2 regions of the Embleya sp. NPDC059213 genome follow, and region 2 is predicted to be linked to the other one. Evidence: riboswitches for the same ligand, from Rfam matches in the RefSeq annotation. Region 2 holds a riboswitch; the other holds the start of a gene.
What was found. Region 2 has a riboswitch for glycine ahead of gcvP (aminomethyl-transferring glycine dehydrogenase). Riboswitches for the same ligand answer to the same signal wherever they lie in the genome.

Region 1: another riboswitch for glycine. It lies ahead of gcvT (glycine cleavage system aminomethyltransferase GcvT); the one in region 2 lies ahead of gcvP (aminomethyl-transferring glycine dehydrogenase).

Annotation. Positions count from the first base shown of each region.
Region 1 is NZ_JBHZAV010000010.1:60,400-68,761, reverse strand. Features, by position in the region: gene ACFXMF_RS06315 (NAD(P)H-binding protein) at 1-318, shown strand, start outside; gene ACFXMF_RS06310 (Ig-like domain-containing protein) at 515-1,792, shown strand; gene ACFXMF_RS06305 (enoyl-CoA hydratase-related protein) at 1,902-2,675, shown strand; gene glyA (serine hydroxymethyltransferase) at 2,772-4,076, opposite strand; gene gcvH (glycine cleavage system protein GcvH) at 4,073-4,447, opposite strand; gene gcvT (glycine cleavage system aminomethyltransferase GcvT) at 4,557-5,657, opposite strand; glycine riboswitch at 6,016-6,109, opposite strand; gene ACFXMF_RS06285 (AAA family ATPase) at 6,335-7,066, shown strand; gene ACFXMF_RS06280 (enhanced serine sensitivity protein SseB) at 7,096-7,812, shown strand; gene ACFXMF_RS06275 (enhanced serine sensitivity protein SseB C-terminal domain-containing protein) at 7,891-8,362, shown strand, end outside.
Region 2 is NZ_JBHZAV010000003.1:91,521-99,882, reverse strand. Features, by position in the region: gene gcvP (aminomethyl-transferring glycine dehydrogenase) at 1-2,316, opposite strand, end outside; glycine riboswitch at 2,517-2,613, opposite strand; gene ACFXMF_RS02140 (DUF4230 domain-containing protein) at 2,662-3,354, opposite strand; gene ACFXMF_RS02135 (DNA polymerase IV) at 3,410-4,759, opposite strand; gene ACFXMF_RS02130 (ElyC/SanA/YdcF family protein) at 4,822-5,508, opposite strand; gene ACFXMF_RS02125 (MerR family transcriptional regulator) at 5,566-6,180, opposite strand; gene ACFXMF_RS02120 (bifunctional nuclease family protein) at 6,605-7,078, opposite strand; gene ACFXMF_RS02115 (MerR family transcriptional regulator) at 7,226-7,948, opposite strand; gene ACFXMF_RS02110 (FHA domain-containing protein) at 7,975-8,362, opposite strand, start outside.

The DNA of each region.
Region 1 (8,362 bases), on a different contig from region 2:
AGCGACCTGTGCGACCCGGGACGACTGGGCGCGGTACTCGAAGGCGCGCACACCGTGTTGCACCTCGATCGCGGCGCCGGCGGGGACGGTTCGCCGGGTGACACGTGGGAGTGGTTGCTGGAGGCCGCGGAGGGTACGGATCTCCAGCGGATCATCACGGTCCTGCCACAGCCCCCGACCCTTCCCCTGCCCCGAGCGGGCGAACGGGAGTACGAATTGATCATCCGTCAGTTGCCCCCCGGCGGGGCCGATCGGCCGGGATACCCGGATCCGGCGCTGGTCCACGAACTGGTGGCGGCCGATCGGCGGGCCCGGTGAGGCGCGTGTGCGCGGCGCGCTCGCGGTGAACGAACGCCCGTTGTCCCAGAGGATGGCACGGATCACCGCATTTGCCCGCGAGTGCCCGGGACTTCGGAACCGCGTTGGATGTTCGATTCGTCACATGGGATGTGAGATGTGGTTCTCGGCCCAGGCCGGGTCACGGCTCGGCTCCGGATGAAGGGACTACCCGTTCATGTCAGCAGGATCGAAGTCGCTCTCGTCGAAGCGGTCGCCGGCCCGATGGCGTGTGGTGCCCGCACTGATGCTCGGCGCGCTCCTGCTCGTGTCGGGTTGCAGCTCCGACGACGGCAAGGACTCGGGCCGGAAGGCCGAGGGAGGGAACACCTCCACGGCCAAGGGTGATCGGAAGAAGGGCGCCGATCCGGCCGCGATCACGCTGACCCCGGCGGACGGCGCGACCGCGATCGATCCGCAGGCGCCGATCACCATCGCGGTCAACGGCGGAAAGCTCGGCGAGGTCAAGGTCGTCAACGCGCAGAACGAACCCGTCGACGGCGCACTCGACCCGGACGGCAAGACCTGGAAGCCCAAGGTCGCCTTCACCCTCGGCGGCAGGTACACGGTCAGCGCGACCGCGACCAACGCCGACAACACGCCCACCACCGCCCGCGCGACGTTCGGCACCGTGTCCGGCGACAAGAAGGTCACCGCGAGGTTCAGCCCCGAGGACGGCGCGACCGTCGGTGTCGGCTTCCCGGTGTCGCTGACCTTCGACTACCCGGTCCGCAATCGGGCCGCGGTGGAGAAGGCGTTGTCCGTCGAGGTGGAGCCCAAGGTCGAGGGTGCCTGGCACTGGTTCGACAACACCCGGGTGGACTACCGGCCCAGGGACTACTGGGCGCCCGGCACGAACGTGAAGGTCAACCTGAACCTGCGCGGCGTCGACGTCGGCGACGGCGCGATCGCCAACCAGTTCAAGAGTTACAGCTTCAAGGTGGCCGCCACCAAGCGCATCGCCATGGTGGACGTGCAGGCGCACACGATGAAGGTCTACGAGAACGACCAATTGATCAAGACCATCCCGATCACGGCCGGCAAGTCGCCGAAGTACAGCACCTGGAACGGCAAGATGGCGATCACCGAGAAGTTCGAGAAGACCCGGATGAACTCGCAGACCGTGGGCCTGGGCAGCGAGTACGACATCGACGACGTGCCGTTCGCGATGCGGATCACCACGTCGGGCACCTTCGTGCACGGCAACTACTGGGCCGATCCGAGTGTCTTCGGCAGCGAGAACACCAGCCACGGCTGCGTCTCGATGACGAAGGAGAACGCCAAGTGGCTGTACGACCGGGTGATTCCGGGCGACGTCGTGGACATCTCCGGCTCCGACGAGCGCACCGTGGACCCGGACAACGGCTTCGGCGACTGGAACGTGCCGTGGGACAAGTGGATCGCGAGCGGTACGCCGGGCGGCGGCGCGCCGACGACCACGACACCCACGCACTGACGCATCGACGTCCTGACGCGCCGACGCACCGCGGCCCCGTCTCGGCTGCGCGGGGGGCCGGCGCCTAAGGTCGGATCCGGTACATCAGGGCTGACCAAAGGAGAGCGTCATGGGCGAATTCGTCAACCTGGAAGTGGCCGACGGCGTCGGCACCATCCGGCTGAGCCGGCCGCCGATGAACGCGCTGAACCGGCAACTCCAGGAGGAGTTGCGGGCGGCGGCGCACGAGGCGGGCGAGCGGGCCGACGTGCGCGCGGTCGTGCTCTACGGCGGTGAGAAGGTGTTCGCGGCGGGTGCGGACATCAAGGAGATGGCCGACATGACCTACGTCGACATGGTCGACCGGGGGGCCGCGCTGCAGTCCGCGTTCACCGCGGTCGCCGAGATCCCCAAGCCGGTCGTTGCCGCGATCACCGGCTTCGCGCTCGGCGGCGGTTGCGAACTCGCGCTGTGCGCGGACGTACGGGTGTGCGCCGACACCGCGAAGCTGGGCCAGCCGGAGATCACCCTGGGCATCATCCCGGGCGCCGGCGGCACCCAGCGGCTGCCCCGGCTGATCGGCCCCGCCAAGGCCAAGGACCTGATCTTCACCGGCCGCTTCGTGGCCGCCGCCGAGGCGCTCGCGATCGGCCTGGTGGACCGGGTGGTGCCGGCCGAGGAGGTCTACGCCGAGGCGGTGAAGTGGGCCACGCAGTTCGCCAACGGCCCGGTCTACGCACTGCGGGCGGCCAAGGAGGCGATCGACCGCGGCCTCGACGTCGACCTGGACACCGGCCTGGAGATCGAACGCCTGCAGTTCACCGCGCTGTTCGCGACCGAGGACCGCTCCACCGGCATGCGCGCCTTCGTGGCCAAGGAGAAGCCGAAGTTCACCGGTCGCTGATCCCGGGCGCCCGGCGCGGCCGGCGCGAAACGGCCGCGGGGCCGCGGGGCGAGTGCCCCGCGGCCGTCGGTGTGAACGTGGATCCGCGCGATGGGATCAGATGTTCGGGTACAGCGGGTGCTTCTGCGCCAGAGCCGTGACGCGCGTGGCCAGGGCCGCCTTGCGGGCGTCGTCGAAGCCGGGGAGGAGGGCCTCGGCGATGATGTCGGAGACCTCCTCGAAGTCGGCCTTGTCGAAGCCGCGGGTGGCCAGCGCCGGCGTGCCGATCCGCAGGCCGGAGGTGACCATGGCCGGGCGCGGGTCGAACGGGACCGCGTTGCGGTTGACCGTGATGCCGATCTCGTGCAGCCGGTCCTCGCCCTGCTGACCGTTGAGCTCCGAGTCGCGCAGGTCGACCAGGACCAGGTGCACGTCGGTGCCGCCGGTGAGCACGGTGATGCCCGCGTCGGTGACGTCCTTGCGGGTGAGCCGCTCGGCCAGGACGACCGAGCCCTCCAGGGTGCGCCGCTGGCGGTCCTTGAAGTCGTCGGACGCGGCGACCTTGAAGGCCACCGCCTTGGCCGCGATCACGTGCTCCAGGGGGCCACCCTGCTGGCCCGGGAAGACCGCCGAGTTGATCTTCTTGGCGTACTCCGCCTTGGACAGGATGACGCCGCCGCGCGGGCCGCCCAGGGTCTTGTGCGTCGTGGTGGTGACCACGTCCGCGTACGGCACGGGGCTGGGGTGCAGACCCGCGGCGACCAGGCCCGCGAAGTGCGCCATGTCCACCATGAAGTACGCGCCGACCTCGTCGGCGATCCGGCGGAACTCGGCGAAGTCGAGCTGCCGCGGGTAGGCCGACCAGCCGGCGATGATCAGCTTGGGCCGGTGCTCCTTGGCCAGGCGCTCGACCTCCTCCATGTCGACCCGGTGGGTCTTCTCGTCGACGTGGTAGGCGACCACGTTGTAGAGCTTGCCGGAGAAGTTGATCTTCATGCCGTGGGTGAGGTGGCCACCGTGGGCCAGGTCCAGGCCGAGGATCGTGTCGCCGGGCGTGAGCAGCGCGAACATCGCGGCGGCGTTCGCGGACGCGCCCGAGTGCGGCTGCACGTTGGCGGCCTCGGCGCCGAACAGGTCCTTGACCCGGTCGATGGCGAGCTGCTCGACCACGTCGACGTGCTCGCAGCCGCCGTAGTAGCGCCGGCCCGGGTAGCCCTCGGCGTACTTGTTGGTCAGGACGGAACCCTGCGCCTCCAACACCGCCACGGGGGCGAAGTTCTCGGAGGCGATCATCTCCAGGGTGTTCTGCTGGCGGTGCAGCTCGTCGGTGAGGGCGGCGGCGACCTGCGGGTCCACCTCGCTCAGCGGACGGTCCAGGATCGTCACGGTTGTCAGCTCCTCGATCGGGTCGATCTCGATCATTCGCCGCAGAACGCGGCGTACTCGTCGGCCGACAGCAGGCCCTCGGCCTCGCCGTCGATGCGCACCTTGAACAGCCAGCCCGTCCCGAAGGGGTCGGAGTTCACCAGAGCGGGGTCCTCGGCGACCGCGTCGTTTATCTCGACGATCTCGCCGGAGACGGGCGCGTACATGTCGCTGACCGACTTGGTGGACTCCAACTCGCCGCACGGCTCGCCGGCGACGACCTGTTGGCCGACCTCGGGAAGCTGGACGAACACCACGTCGCCGAGCGCGTCGGCCGCGTGCTGGGTGATGCCCACGAGGGCGGGGGAGGCCGCCTCGTCGAGCCACTCGTGTTCCTTGCTGTAGCGCAGGTGCTGGGGTGCGTGCACGGGTCCATTCTCCATTCGAATGAGGTGAGTCTGTTCCGCAGGTGGGTTTGTAATGGTTTGTGCCGCCGGCCGTGCGCCCGTGTGGGTGGAGGGCGCCGTCGGTCGAGGGTCAGGCCCGCTTGTAGAACGGCAGTGCGACCACCTCGACCGGCTCCGCCTTGCCGCGGATGTCCACGGCCAGACGGGTGCCCGGTTCGGCCCGCTCGACGGCCACGTACGCCATCGCGATCGGCACGCCCAGCGTCGGCGAGGGCGCGCCGGAGGTGACCTCGCCGACCCGCTCGCCGGTCTCCGCGTCCACCACCGGGTAGCCCGCGCGCGGGACCCGCTTGCCCGGCGAGGTCAGCCCGACCAGCGTGCGGCGCACATCCTCCTGCGCGGCGGCCAGCGCGTCGCGGCCTACGAAGTCCTCGGGCTTGTCCAACCGGACCACCCGACCCAGGTTGGCCTCGTACGGCGTGGTCTCCCGGGTCAGCTCGTGGCCGTACAGCGGCATGCCCGCCTCCAGGCGCAGCGTGTCCCGGCAGGACAGCCCGGCCGGCACCAGGCCGTGCGGCTTGCCGGCCGCGAGCAGCGCCTCCCACAGCGCGACCGCGTCGCCGGGCGCGGCGAACAACTCGAAGCCGTCCTCGCCGGTGTAGCCGGTGCGGGCGAGCAGCACCGGGACGCCGGCGACCTCGGTGCGCAGGATCGCGTAGTACTTGAGCGCGGGCAGGTCGGCGTCGGTGAGCGAGCCGACGATCGCGGTGGACGCGGGACCCTGCACGGCGAGCAGCGTGTACTCCTCGGAGGCGTCGCGCACGGCGGCGTCGAAGTTCTCCGAGCGGTACTTCAGGCTGCCCGCGACCACGTCCGCGTTGGACGCGTTGGCCACCACCACGAAGTGCTCGTCGCCCAGCCGGTAGACGATCAGGTCGTCGACGATGCCGCCCTCTTCGGTGCAGATCATCGTGTACCGGGCGCGGTCGATCCCGATCTTCGAGACGAAACCGACCAGGGCGTGGTCCAGCGCACGGGCGGCGTCCGGGCCGGTGACCTCGATCTCGCCCATGTGGGTGAGGTCGAACAGGCCGGCCGTGGTGCGCACCGCGGCGTGCTCGTCGCGCTCGCTTCCGTACCGGAGCGGCATCCGCCAACCGGCGAAGTCGGTCATCGTGGCCCCGAGCGCGTCGTGCACGGCGTCGAGCGGGGTCCGGCGGTCGGTGGTCATGCGAGGGCTCCTTCGAGGGGGCGCCGGCGGGAACACCCGAGGGGCGCGGGCCGGTCGGGGGCATGGCGAACGGCCGCGGGTCCGGTCGGCGCGCACGAGGCGCGGCGCGCGGGCCGGAGGCGGGTGTCGGCGCGGAGGGCGGCGAAAGGGGTCGAGCGGTGCGGCGAATACGACAACAAAGGGGGCTCCCTGCCATGGCTTACAGCCCTTTTCGACCAAGATCGGTCGAAAAGTGGGGTGCCCTCCCCTTCTGTCATCGGAACCTGAGAGCTTCATCGCTGCCGAGCGCATCCGCGCGAAACAGTGATTTGCACCGTGGGTGAACCGCACCAGCGGTGCGATTGCTTTCCAGAAGTGCCTGACCCATGCGGTATCGGTGCCTGAGAGATTCCGGGGAGGAGTTGCTCCTTCGGCGCCCCGCTCGTGGGCGAGGACTCTTCCGCGTGGGGTCGACGGCCGATATGAGGTTGTGCCCGGCATGCTAGCGCGTGTCGTCAATCCCCCGCCGGGGCCGGGGCCGGGACCCGTCGAGTCCGCGGGTCGCGACTTCGGGGCCGCCGATTTCGAGGACTGCCGGCTTCGCGGGCCGCCGTTTTCGAGGGATGGCCACGACGCGCTCGCGCGCGCGGGTGCGACACCATGCGCAGGGCAGGACGGTTCGGGACAAGGGAGGGCTCGTGGAGACGGACTCGGCGGGGGCGCATACCGGCGCCGCGAAGGGCGGCGTGTTGATGCCCCGGTCCGTGCACGACCTCCGGGAGGAGCGCGATCGCCCGGGGGAGCGGATCGGCGACCGGGTGGTGGACGTACTGGCCTATCCGGCCTCGTGCGTGCTCGTGGTGACCGGCCTGCCCGGGGCCGGCAAGAGCACGTTGCTCGCCCGGGTGGTCACCCCGGGGCCGACCGTGGCCGTGCTGGACGCCGACCTGGTCCGGGCTCGCTGGGCGGTGCGCGCCGGGCGCATTCCGTACCGGGCCTATCGGCCGCTGGTGCGGCTCTCGCACTACGGCGAGGTGGCCCGGGCGTTGCGCGGGCCCGGCGCGGTGGTCGTGCACGACAGTGGCCGAAATCCGATCCTGCGTCGGGTGTTGGTGTTCGCCGCCCGTCGGCGCGGCAGTTCGGCGCACGCCCTGTTGTTGGACGTGACCGCCCATCAGGCGCTTTCCGGCCAACGCGCGCGCGGGCGCGGGGTCTCCACACCGGTGTTCGCCCGACATCACCGCGAGTGGCGCGAACTGCTCGCCCGACTGACGCCGTGGCTGGACGCGGGCCCCGCCCTGGCGTCCGCCCCGGGCGGCTTCACCTCGTGCGTATTGCTCGACCGCCCGGCCGCCCGAACACTCAGCCGGATCGTTTTCGCAGACCCCGTACCCGGACAGTCCCGACGGCGGCTGTCGACCGAGTCGTAAACTGCGGCGGACACCAGAGGAGCACCACCATGCCGTTCCCGGCCAATCCCGTGGAGAGCGCGCTCGTCGCGGCGATGCACGACCCGTCCCGGGCCGAGGCTCTCTTCGAGGCCCTGGCCGAGGCGGACGTGTGGGTGCCGCTGCCCGAGGGCGGCAACCCGGCCGACAGCGAACTGACGCTGCCGACCACCGAGATCGACGGCCGGCCGTATGTGCCGGTGTTCTCCTCGGAGGAGGAGTTCCGGCGGGTCGCGGGCCCGATGGCGTGCACGGTCGCGCCGCTGCGCGAGTTCGCCCGCGGGCTGCCGCCGCACGTGGGCATCGCGATCAACCCGGGCGGCGAGGTGGGCATCCCGATTCCGCCGCCGGGCGTACTGGAGCTGGCCCGGCTGCCCGGCGGGGGCCCGCGCGGCGCGCGAGTGCGGCTGTACGAGCCGGACGAGGAGCCGATGGAGTTCCTGATCGCCGCCGCCGCCGAGTTCACCCACGCGCCGGTGATCCTGAGCGCGCGACGCGGCCTGGGCGAGATCGAGTCGGACCCGCCGTGCCTGTTCATCGGGGTCGAACTGGACCGCTGGCAGGAGGAGGACCGCCTGATCGCGGTCGGCGCCCTGGAGCGCGCGCTCGGCCGGGCCGCCTGCCCGTGGCCGGTGAACGTGGTGCTTCTGGACGTTGCGCAGGATCCTGTGGGGGACTGGATGCTGGAGCGGACCGAGCCGTTCTACCTGCGGGCCGACCAGCGCTGAGCCGGCGTCCGGCACCGCCGTGCGCCCATTCGTCGAGATCCGCTCATCGGTACATCATTCGGGTTCGGGGAGGACGTCGTGAACCAGGTCGAGCAGGCCTTGAGCCAGGTGGCGCCCGGGCGCTACGACGCCTACGAGCGGTTGCTCGAAGCGCTCACCGGCGCCCGGGTGTGGATGCTGTTGTGGCAGGGGCAACCGGGCAGTCCCGACGCGCAGTACGGGAACATGGACGTGGCCGGGTGGCGCTACGCCCCGGCGTTCACGTCCGAGGAACAGCTTCGTCTCAGTGGCTGGGATCGCTCGTTCGAAATCTGTCCGGTCACCGAGATCGCCTCCTCGCTGTACACCGACCACTGGGGCCTGTGGCTGAATCCGCACGTCCAGGGCGGCGGCGTCGGCGTGCCCCACCTGGACCTGCGGCGGATCGTCGGCGGCCTGGACCGGTTGCTGGCGGGCCCCCTGGAGGTGGGCGAACCGACCCTGTGGGACCCGGCGTTCTATGCCGTGCTCGGCGGCCAACTGTTCCAGACCCAGGTGGTGCGAGCCGCGC
Region 2 (8,362 bases):
CGCCGAGCCCCACGGAGCCGCCGAGATCGGCCCCACGCCGGTCTCCGGGCCGGCGGTGGGCTGGAGCGGGTGATTGGGCAGGTACGGCGCCAGATGCGCGCGCACCGCGACCGGGCCGACCCCCGGACCGCCGCCGCCGTGCGGGATGCAGAACGTCTTGTGCAGGTTCAGGTGCGACACGTCGGCGCCGATCGCACCGCCCGGCTGGGCCAGCCCGACCAGCGCGTTGAGGTTCGCGCCGTCCACGTAGACCTGGCCGCCGGCCTCGTGCACGGCCGCACAGACCTCCTCGATGCCCTCCTCGAACACGCCGTGCGTGGACGGGTAGGTCACCATCAGCACCGCGAGCGTGTCCCGGTGCAGGTCGATCTTCGCGTGCAGGTCGGCCAGGTCCACGTCGCCGTTCTCGCCGGTCTTGACCACCACGACGCGCATGCCCGCCATCACCGCGCTGGCCGCGTTGGTGCCGTGCGCGGAGGAGGGGATCAGGCACACGTCGCGGGCGGTGTCACCGTTGGCGTGGTGGTAGGCGCGCACCGCGAGCAGGCCCGCCAGCTCGCCCTGCGAACCGGCGTTGGGCTGAAGCGAGACCTTGGCGTAGCCGGTGATCCGGGCCAGCGATTCGGCCAGACCGTCGATCAGCTCCAGGTATCCGGCGGCCTGATCCACCGGTGCGAAGGGGTGCAGGTCGGCGAACTCGGGCCAGGTGATCGGTTCCATCTCGACCGTGGCGTTGAGCTTCATCGTGCACGAGCCGAGCGGGATCATGCCCCGGTCGAGCGCGTAGTCCTTGTCCGCGAGCCGCTTGAGGTAACGCAGCATGTCGGTCTCGGAACGGTGCGTGTGGAAGACCGGGTGGGTCAGGAAGCCGGTGTCGCGCAGCAGCGCGGTGGGCAGCGCGTCGACGGTGTCCGCGTCCAGCGCGGCCACGTCGCCGGTGACCCCGAACGCGCCCCAGACGGCCTCGACATGCGCCCGCAGGGTGGTCTCGTCGCAGGTGATCCCCACGTGGTCGGCATCCACCGGGCGCAGGTTGATGCCGGCCGCACGGGCCGCCGCGAGCACCTCCTCGGCCCGACCCGGCACCCGCGCCGTGACGGTGTCGAAGAAGTCGCCGTGCACGACCTCGACGCCGCCCGCCCGCAGCCCGGCCGCGAGTACGGCCGCGTACCGGTGGGTGCGCCGCGCGATCGAGGTGAGCCCGTCCGGCCCGTGGTAGACCGCGTACATGCCGGCCATCACGGCCAGCAGGACCTGCGCCGTGCAGATGTTGCTGGTCGCCTTCTCCCGGCGGATGTGCTGTTCGCGGGTCTGCAGCGCGAGCCGGTAGGCGGGCGCGCCGTCGGCGTCCACGGACACCCCGACCAGCCGGCCCGGCATGCTGCGGGTGAGCTTCTCGCGGACCGCCAGGTAGCCCGCGTGCGGACCGCCGAAGGCCATCGGCACGCCGAATCGCTGCGTGGTGCCGACCGCGACGTCGGCGCCCAGCACGCCCGGCGCGCGCAGCACGGTGAGCGCGAGCAGGTCGGCGGCGACCGCCACCAGCGCGCCCTGGGCGTGTGCCGCCTCGATCACCGGGGTCAGGTCGCGGACCCGGCCGTCGGCGCCGGGGTACTGCAGCAACACGCCGAAGCAGCCGCCCTCGGGCAGCCCGTCGGTGGTGTCGGCGACCACGACCTCGATACCCAGCGCCCGGGCCCGGGTGCGCACCACCGCGATGGTCTGCGGCAGCGTGGCCGCGTCCACGACGAACACGTCGCTCTTGGCCCGGCCGGCCCGCCGGGCCAGGGTCATCGCCTCGGCGGCGGCGGTGGCCTCGTCGAGCAGCGAGGCACCGGCCACGTCCAGCCCGGTCAGGTCGGTGACCACGGTCTGGAAGTTGAGCAGCGCCTCCAACCGGCCCTGCGAGATCTCCGGCTGGTAGGGCGTGTAGGCGGTGTACCAGGCGGGGTTCTCCAGCACGTTGCGGGTGATCACCGGCGGAGTGAAGGTGCCGTGGTAGCCGAGCCCGATCATCGAGGTCAGCACGCTGTTGCGGGAGGCCAGCTCGCGCAGTTCGGCGAGCACCTCGGCCTCGGAACGCGCGGCGGGCAGTTCGAAGCCCTCCAGCGCGCGGATCGCGGCGGGCACCGCCGCGTCGGTCAGCTCGTCCAGGGATCCGTAGCCGATCGCGGCGAGCATCTTCGCCTGCTCGTCGGTGTCCGGACCGATGTGCCGGCCGGTGAACGGCGACGCGGCCTCCAGGCCGGTCAACGAGCCGGGACCGGAGGGGAGTACGGCGTGAGCACGCGTCGGGGCAGGGGTGCGCGGGGTCATCGCGAAAGGCCTCCTGGATCGCTCCTGGACGGACACGCGGGTCGCGCGTCCACCGGCCTCCCCCTCTGTCATCGGTACCTGAGAGCTTCACCGCGCCCGGAGCACCGGTCGAACCGGTTCCCGCGGGCGCGATTTGCACCGTCGGCGAGGACCCGACCCGACTCGGCGAGCCACGTACGGATCCTGCTTTCCAGAGTGCCCACGACCACGCGGTACGGGTGCCTGAGAGATTCCGGGGAGGAGTTGCTCCTTCGGCGCCTCGTGTGCACGACACGAGGACTCTCCCGCGCGAACGTAATGGGCGACCTCAACGGTATCAGCGTGACACCGGCCGCGGCCTGCGCACTAGGCGTAGGTCACAGTGGTGGTCGGGTAGCCCAGGGAGCGCATCATGCCCTGGAGCATGCCGGTGGTGTTCCGCTCCGCGCGCTCCACCAGTCCGGCGGTTTTCGCCGCGTCGTCGATCTTCTTGGTCGCGAGCACGTACAACTGTTGCTGATCGCCGGGATTGCCGGAGAAGAAGTCGCCCATGCGGTCGAACAGGCCCCGATCCTGGGCGATCACGTGGCTGTTCTTCTGGTCCAGCGCGGCGGGCGCGAGCCGCGCGTGCGGGAGCCTGATGGTCACGCTCTTGTCCTGCGGCGAGGTCCGGATCGCGTCCTGGCCGATCCCGCCGAATTCGACGAAACCGCCGACCTGGCCGACGCCGACGAACAGCGTGCGCTGGCCGCGCACGGCGTCCGGCAGGAACTTGGCGTCCTTTTCCAGGTCCACCACGACCTGGAAGGTGCCGCTGACCGCCTCGTAGCGGCTGAGGTCCTGCACCGCCTTGAGCATCACCGGCCCACTGTGGTCCTTGGTGGTCTCGCCGAACGGATTGAATTTGCCGGGTAACAGATTGACCAGGCCGACCAGCACCAGCGCCAGCACGATGAAGCCGACCAGCAGCGTGACCAGGAAGGCCGGCAGTCCGAGCCTGCGGCGAGCCGATCGAAAGGCACCCTGCCCTCGTATCGGCCGCTCTTTGACATCAGTCATGGTGGGGACACCCCCGAGGAGTCGTCTGCCCGGCGCCTGCCCCGGATCGACGCGGCTATCCCCGGTCGAGCGCGGGCAGCGGAATCGGTTCCCCCGGTCGCAGCGCCGGATCGGTGATCGCGAACGTGCGCACCCGACCCGGCCGCCCGCCCGGCACCTCGAAACGCACGGTGACCCGGCCGACGCCGCTGCCCTGGACCCAGCCGGGCCCGAACTCCTCGTGCAGCACGTCCTGGCCCGGCGACCAGGAGACCCGCTCCGGCTCGGCCGCCGCGGGCACTTCCGGGTCGCTCACCGGGTCCTCCTCGACCACTTCCCCGGGCCCGGGCCCGGCCGCGCCGAACAGGTCCTGCTGGGCGAAGTCGGCCAGGCCGCTCACCCCCACCCCGAGCAGCCGCACCCCGCCGGTGACGTCCACCTGGGCGGCCAGTCGGCGGATCGTCTCGCGCACCACGCCCGGATCGTCGGTGGGCCCGCGCAGCGTCTCCGAGCGGGTCAGCGTGCCGAAGTCGTAGCGGCGCAGCTTGAGCACGATCGTGCGCCCGGAGCGCCCGGCGGCGCGCAACCGCTCCACGCACCGGATCGAGAGCCGGTCCAACTCGCGGGTGATGCGCTCGCGGTCCACCAGGTCGGTGGCGAAGGTGTCCTCCACCGACACCGATTTGGCGTCCCGGTCGGCGACCACGGGGCGGGCGTCCAGTCCGGCGGCCAGCACGTGCAGGCCGTGTCCGTGCGCCTGGCCGAGCAGTCGTACCAGTTCGCTCTCGTCGACGGCGGCCAGGTCGGCCACGGTGTCCAGGCCGGCCCGACGCAGCACGTCGCCGGTGGCCGGCCCGACCCCGGGCAGCGCGCGCACCGGCAGCGGGTCCAGCATCGCCCGCTCGGTGCCGGGAGCCACCACGCACAGCCCGTCCGGCTTGTCCGCCTCGGACGCGATCTTGGCCAGCAGCTTGGAGGTGGCCGCGCCGACCGAGCAGGTCAGCCCGGTGGCCGCGTGGATGTCGGCGCGCAGGCGCACGGCGATCGCGGTGACCCGCTCGGTGTCCAGCGTGCCGCCGTGCGGGCCCGCCTCCAGGTCGACGAACGCCTCGTCCAGGCTGAGTGGCTCCACCAGCGGCGACAGCCGGTGCAGCAGCTCCATCACGGTGTCGCTGACCTGCCGGTAGAGCGCGAAGCGCGGGCTGAGGAAGGCGGCGTTGGGGCAGCGTCGGCGGGCCTCGCCGATCGACATCGCCGAGTGCACGCCGAACACCCGGGCCTGATAGGAGGCGGTGGCCACCACACCGCGTGCGCCGATGCCGCCGACGATCACCGCCTTGCCGGCCAGGCTGGGCTTGGCGACCTGCTCGACCGACGCGTAGAACGCGTCCATGTCGAGATGGAGGATGCCCGGCGCGTGTCTCACACCGGGCAATGATGACGTACGGGACCGACATCGGCCCGCGTCGGCTCGCTCGGGGCGCTCGCTCAGTCGCTCAGGGCGCGGCGGATCTCGTCGTTCCTCGGATCGTGTGCCCGCGGATCCGGTCGGAAGACGATCTGCCCGGTCGCCTTGATCGCGGCGAGCACCTCGCGTCCGGTGCCGTACACGGTGGGCCCGACGTGGCCCCACGTGAAGGACTCGTCCGGAACGCCGTACGCGGATATTCCGGCGGCCTTGCACAGCCCGAGCGCACGCCGCAGATGGAAGCTCTGCGTGACCACGATGACCCGGTCGATCCCGTAGACGCGCTTCGCGCGAATGCAGGATTCCCAGGTGGAGAATCCCGATTCGTCGGTCACGATCCGGTGTTGCGGTATTCCACGCTCCGCGAGGTAGCGCCGCATCACCCCGGTCTCGTCGTAGCGGTTGCCGCCGCCGTCGCCACTGACCAGGATCACCCGGGTCCGGCCGGTCCGGTACAACCCGAGTGCCACGTCCAGCCGGCGGGCCAGCAGATCGGACGGCCGGTCCCCGTGCACACCCGCGCCGAGCACCATCGTGACGTCCTGATACGGCACGTTCGCCGGCGTGCGCACCCGTCCCCCGGCGTACAGGTGCAGCCCCGTGATCGGGGCCAGGCCGGCCACGGTGAGCAGGACGGCGGCCTGGTAACCGCGTCGTTGGGCGCGCCGCGAACGCGGCAGGGTCGGCCGGCGAATGATCACGTCCATGGGGACGTCCTGCCCGGCGGACCGGTTCCCATCCGCCTCGGGCGCCTCGGACCCGCCTCAGACCGCCTTGTCGCGCCGCCTGCGCGCCAATTCGTCACCCGGATGGACCTGCGCGATCGACTCCCCGGAGCCGGTGTGCTCGCCCTGGAGCTGCGCGAGCGAGCCCTCGACCTCGCGCCACACCGCCCCCACGGCGATCCCGAAGACCCCCTGCCCGCCCTGCACCAGGTCGATCACCTCGTCGTACGACGTGCACTCGTACACGCTGGCGCCGTCGCTCATCAGCGTCATCCCGGCCAGGTCGCCGATGCCGCGACCGCGCAGGTGGGCCACCGCGATCCGGATGTTCTGCAGCGAGACGCCGGTGTCCAGGAGCCGCTTGACGATCTTGAGCACCAGGATGTCGCGGAAGCCGTACAGGCGTTGGGTGCCCGAGCCGTGAGCCGGGCGGACGGTGGGCTCGACCAGACCGGTGCGCGCCCAGTAGTCGAGTTGGCGGTAGGTGATGCCGGCCGCCGCGCAGGCCGTCGGGCCTCGATAGCCGACATCCTCCGACGGGGTGCCGGCGGGCGGGACATCCTGCCGCCGGGGGCCCGCACCGGGGTCGGTCGCCGGCAGAGGACGTGCCGTGCGGGCGCGTTCCGCCGCCGTGATGTCGCCGGTGCTGCTCACGCCGACCTCCCTTTCGTCTCCCCGCGCCCGGGTACGGCGCGGAGAGTCTCTTCAGTCCCGGGCCGCAGGCGGCGAGGTGCAACGCGCAGGGGTCATCCCGGAACTGTCGTTTTCGACGGTAGGCAGTCACCAACAGCGCGTCAACGACCGCGCCGTTCGGCACGCCGAGTGACGCTCCTCGCACGAGTGGTTTGAAGCCGCGTTCCACGGGTAGATCTGGCCACTTTGCGGCCGATCGAAACGGATCACTAACCGAACGGGTCGGATCGACCTCGTCCGTCGGCGCGTCGTGGTCCGCGGCGCGGCGGCCGGCGGGCGACCCGCGGCGCGTCCGAACGCAAAGAACCGCCGACCATGCCCCTCGCCGGGACGGCGGGCGAGACGGTCGGCGGCTTCGGACGCGCACCGGGCCCGGGCGGGCCGGCTATTGGCTCGTGGTGCCGAAGTCCTCGGGCGAGATGTCGTTCAGGAATTCCCTGAACTTCTCGATCTCGTCCTCCTGCTCGTTGGGGATCACGATGCCCGCCTCGTCCAGGACCGCGTCGCTGCCGACGATCGACGTCCCGGTCCGCAGCGCGAGCGCGATCGCGTCCGACGGGCGCGCGCTGACCTCCACGCCGCCGGAGAAGACCAGCTCGGCGTAGAACACGCCCTCGCGCAGGTCGGTGATCCGGATCTGGGTCAATTCCTGTCCCAACGCCTCCAGCACGTCCCGGAAGAGATCGTGCGTCAGAGGACGCGCGGGTACCACGCCCTGTTGGGCGAACGCGATGGCTGTCGCCTCTACCGGGCCGATCCAGATGGGGAGATAACGATCGCCCCCCGTCTCCCGTAGGAGCACGATCGGCTGGTTAGAGGGCATCTCCACCCGGACGCCCACAACCTCTAGCTCGTTCACATCGCCACACTAGCGCGCCCGACTGTCGGTCACCGATCCCCGGGGGCCGAATAGGTCGGGGATTCGTCGTTTTTTCTTCGTGACGCGGCGTGCCCGCCCCCGGTGCGCCGGGCGGGCGAAATCACTCACGGCCGCGCGCCGGGTCGTTCAGCGGCCCAGCCGGGGCGCGAGCGCGGTGGTGACCAGGACGGTGTGCAGCCGCGAGGTGAGCGCGAGCAGGTCGCGCACGGTCTCCTCGGCGCCCGCCTTGGCCCGCGCGCCCCGGCGGTGCAGCAGCGGCGCGACGATCTGTTCGACCAGCGCGGCCTCGCGGTCCGCGGCGGCCTTGGTCTGGCGCAGGTGTCGCGGTTCGACGCCGTAGCGGCCCAGCGCGGCCACCAACCGGGCCACCACCAGCGCGTCGCCGTCGTAGACCACCGCGTGCTCGCCGTCGGTGTCGCCGGGGCGCGGACGGTGCGGCTGGATCAGGCCGAACTCCTCCAGCCGCGCCAGGTCCACGTCCTGGATGCCGGCTGCGGCGATCAGGCCCGGCCGGTCGAGCAGCACCATGGTGGCGTCCCGGCCGGCCGAACCCGGATCGCCGTCGGCGTCCTCGGATCGCTCGGATTCGGCCGGGGTCGGGCCGGCCGGTTCGAGACCGCGATCCATCGCGTCGAGCTGATCCTTGATCACCCGAAGCGGCAGATAGCGGTCGCGCTGCACGCGCAGCACATAACGCAGTCGTTCGATGTCGGCGGCGCCGAACTTGCGATAGCCCGAAGGGCTCCGCTGCGGCTCGATGAGCCCTTCCGCCTCGAGGAACCGGATCTTGGAGATGCTGATGTCCGGAAACTCGGGACGCAGCAGGGTCAACACCCCGCCGATGCTCAAGGAGACCGATCCGGCCGCCGCCGGACTCACCCGATCTGCCCTTGCCGACTGGGGAAGAAGACCAGTCGGTACTTACCGATCTGTACCTCGTCGCCCGGCGTCAGCGGGACCTCGTCGATCCGCTCGCGCCCCACGTAGGTGCCGTTCAGGCTGCCCACGTCGGCGACCGCGAAGCCGCCGGCGGTGCGGCGGAACTCGGCGTGCTTGCGCGAGACCGTCACGTCGTCGAGGAAGATGTCGCTCTGCGGATGCCGGCCGGCCGTGGTGCGGTCCGAGTCGAGCAGGAAGCGACTGCCCGAGTTGGGCCCGCGGCGGACCACGAGCAGCGCGGTGCCCGGCGGCAGCGCGTCCACCGCGGCCTGCGCCTCGGGAGTGAGGATCTCGCGGGGCGCGGGTTCCGCGTCCAGCGCCTCG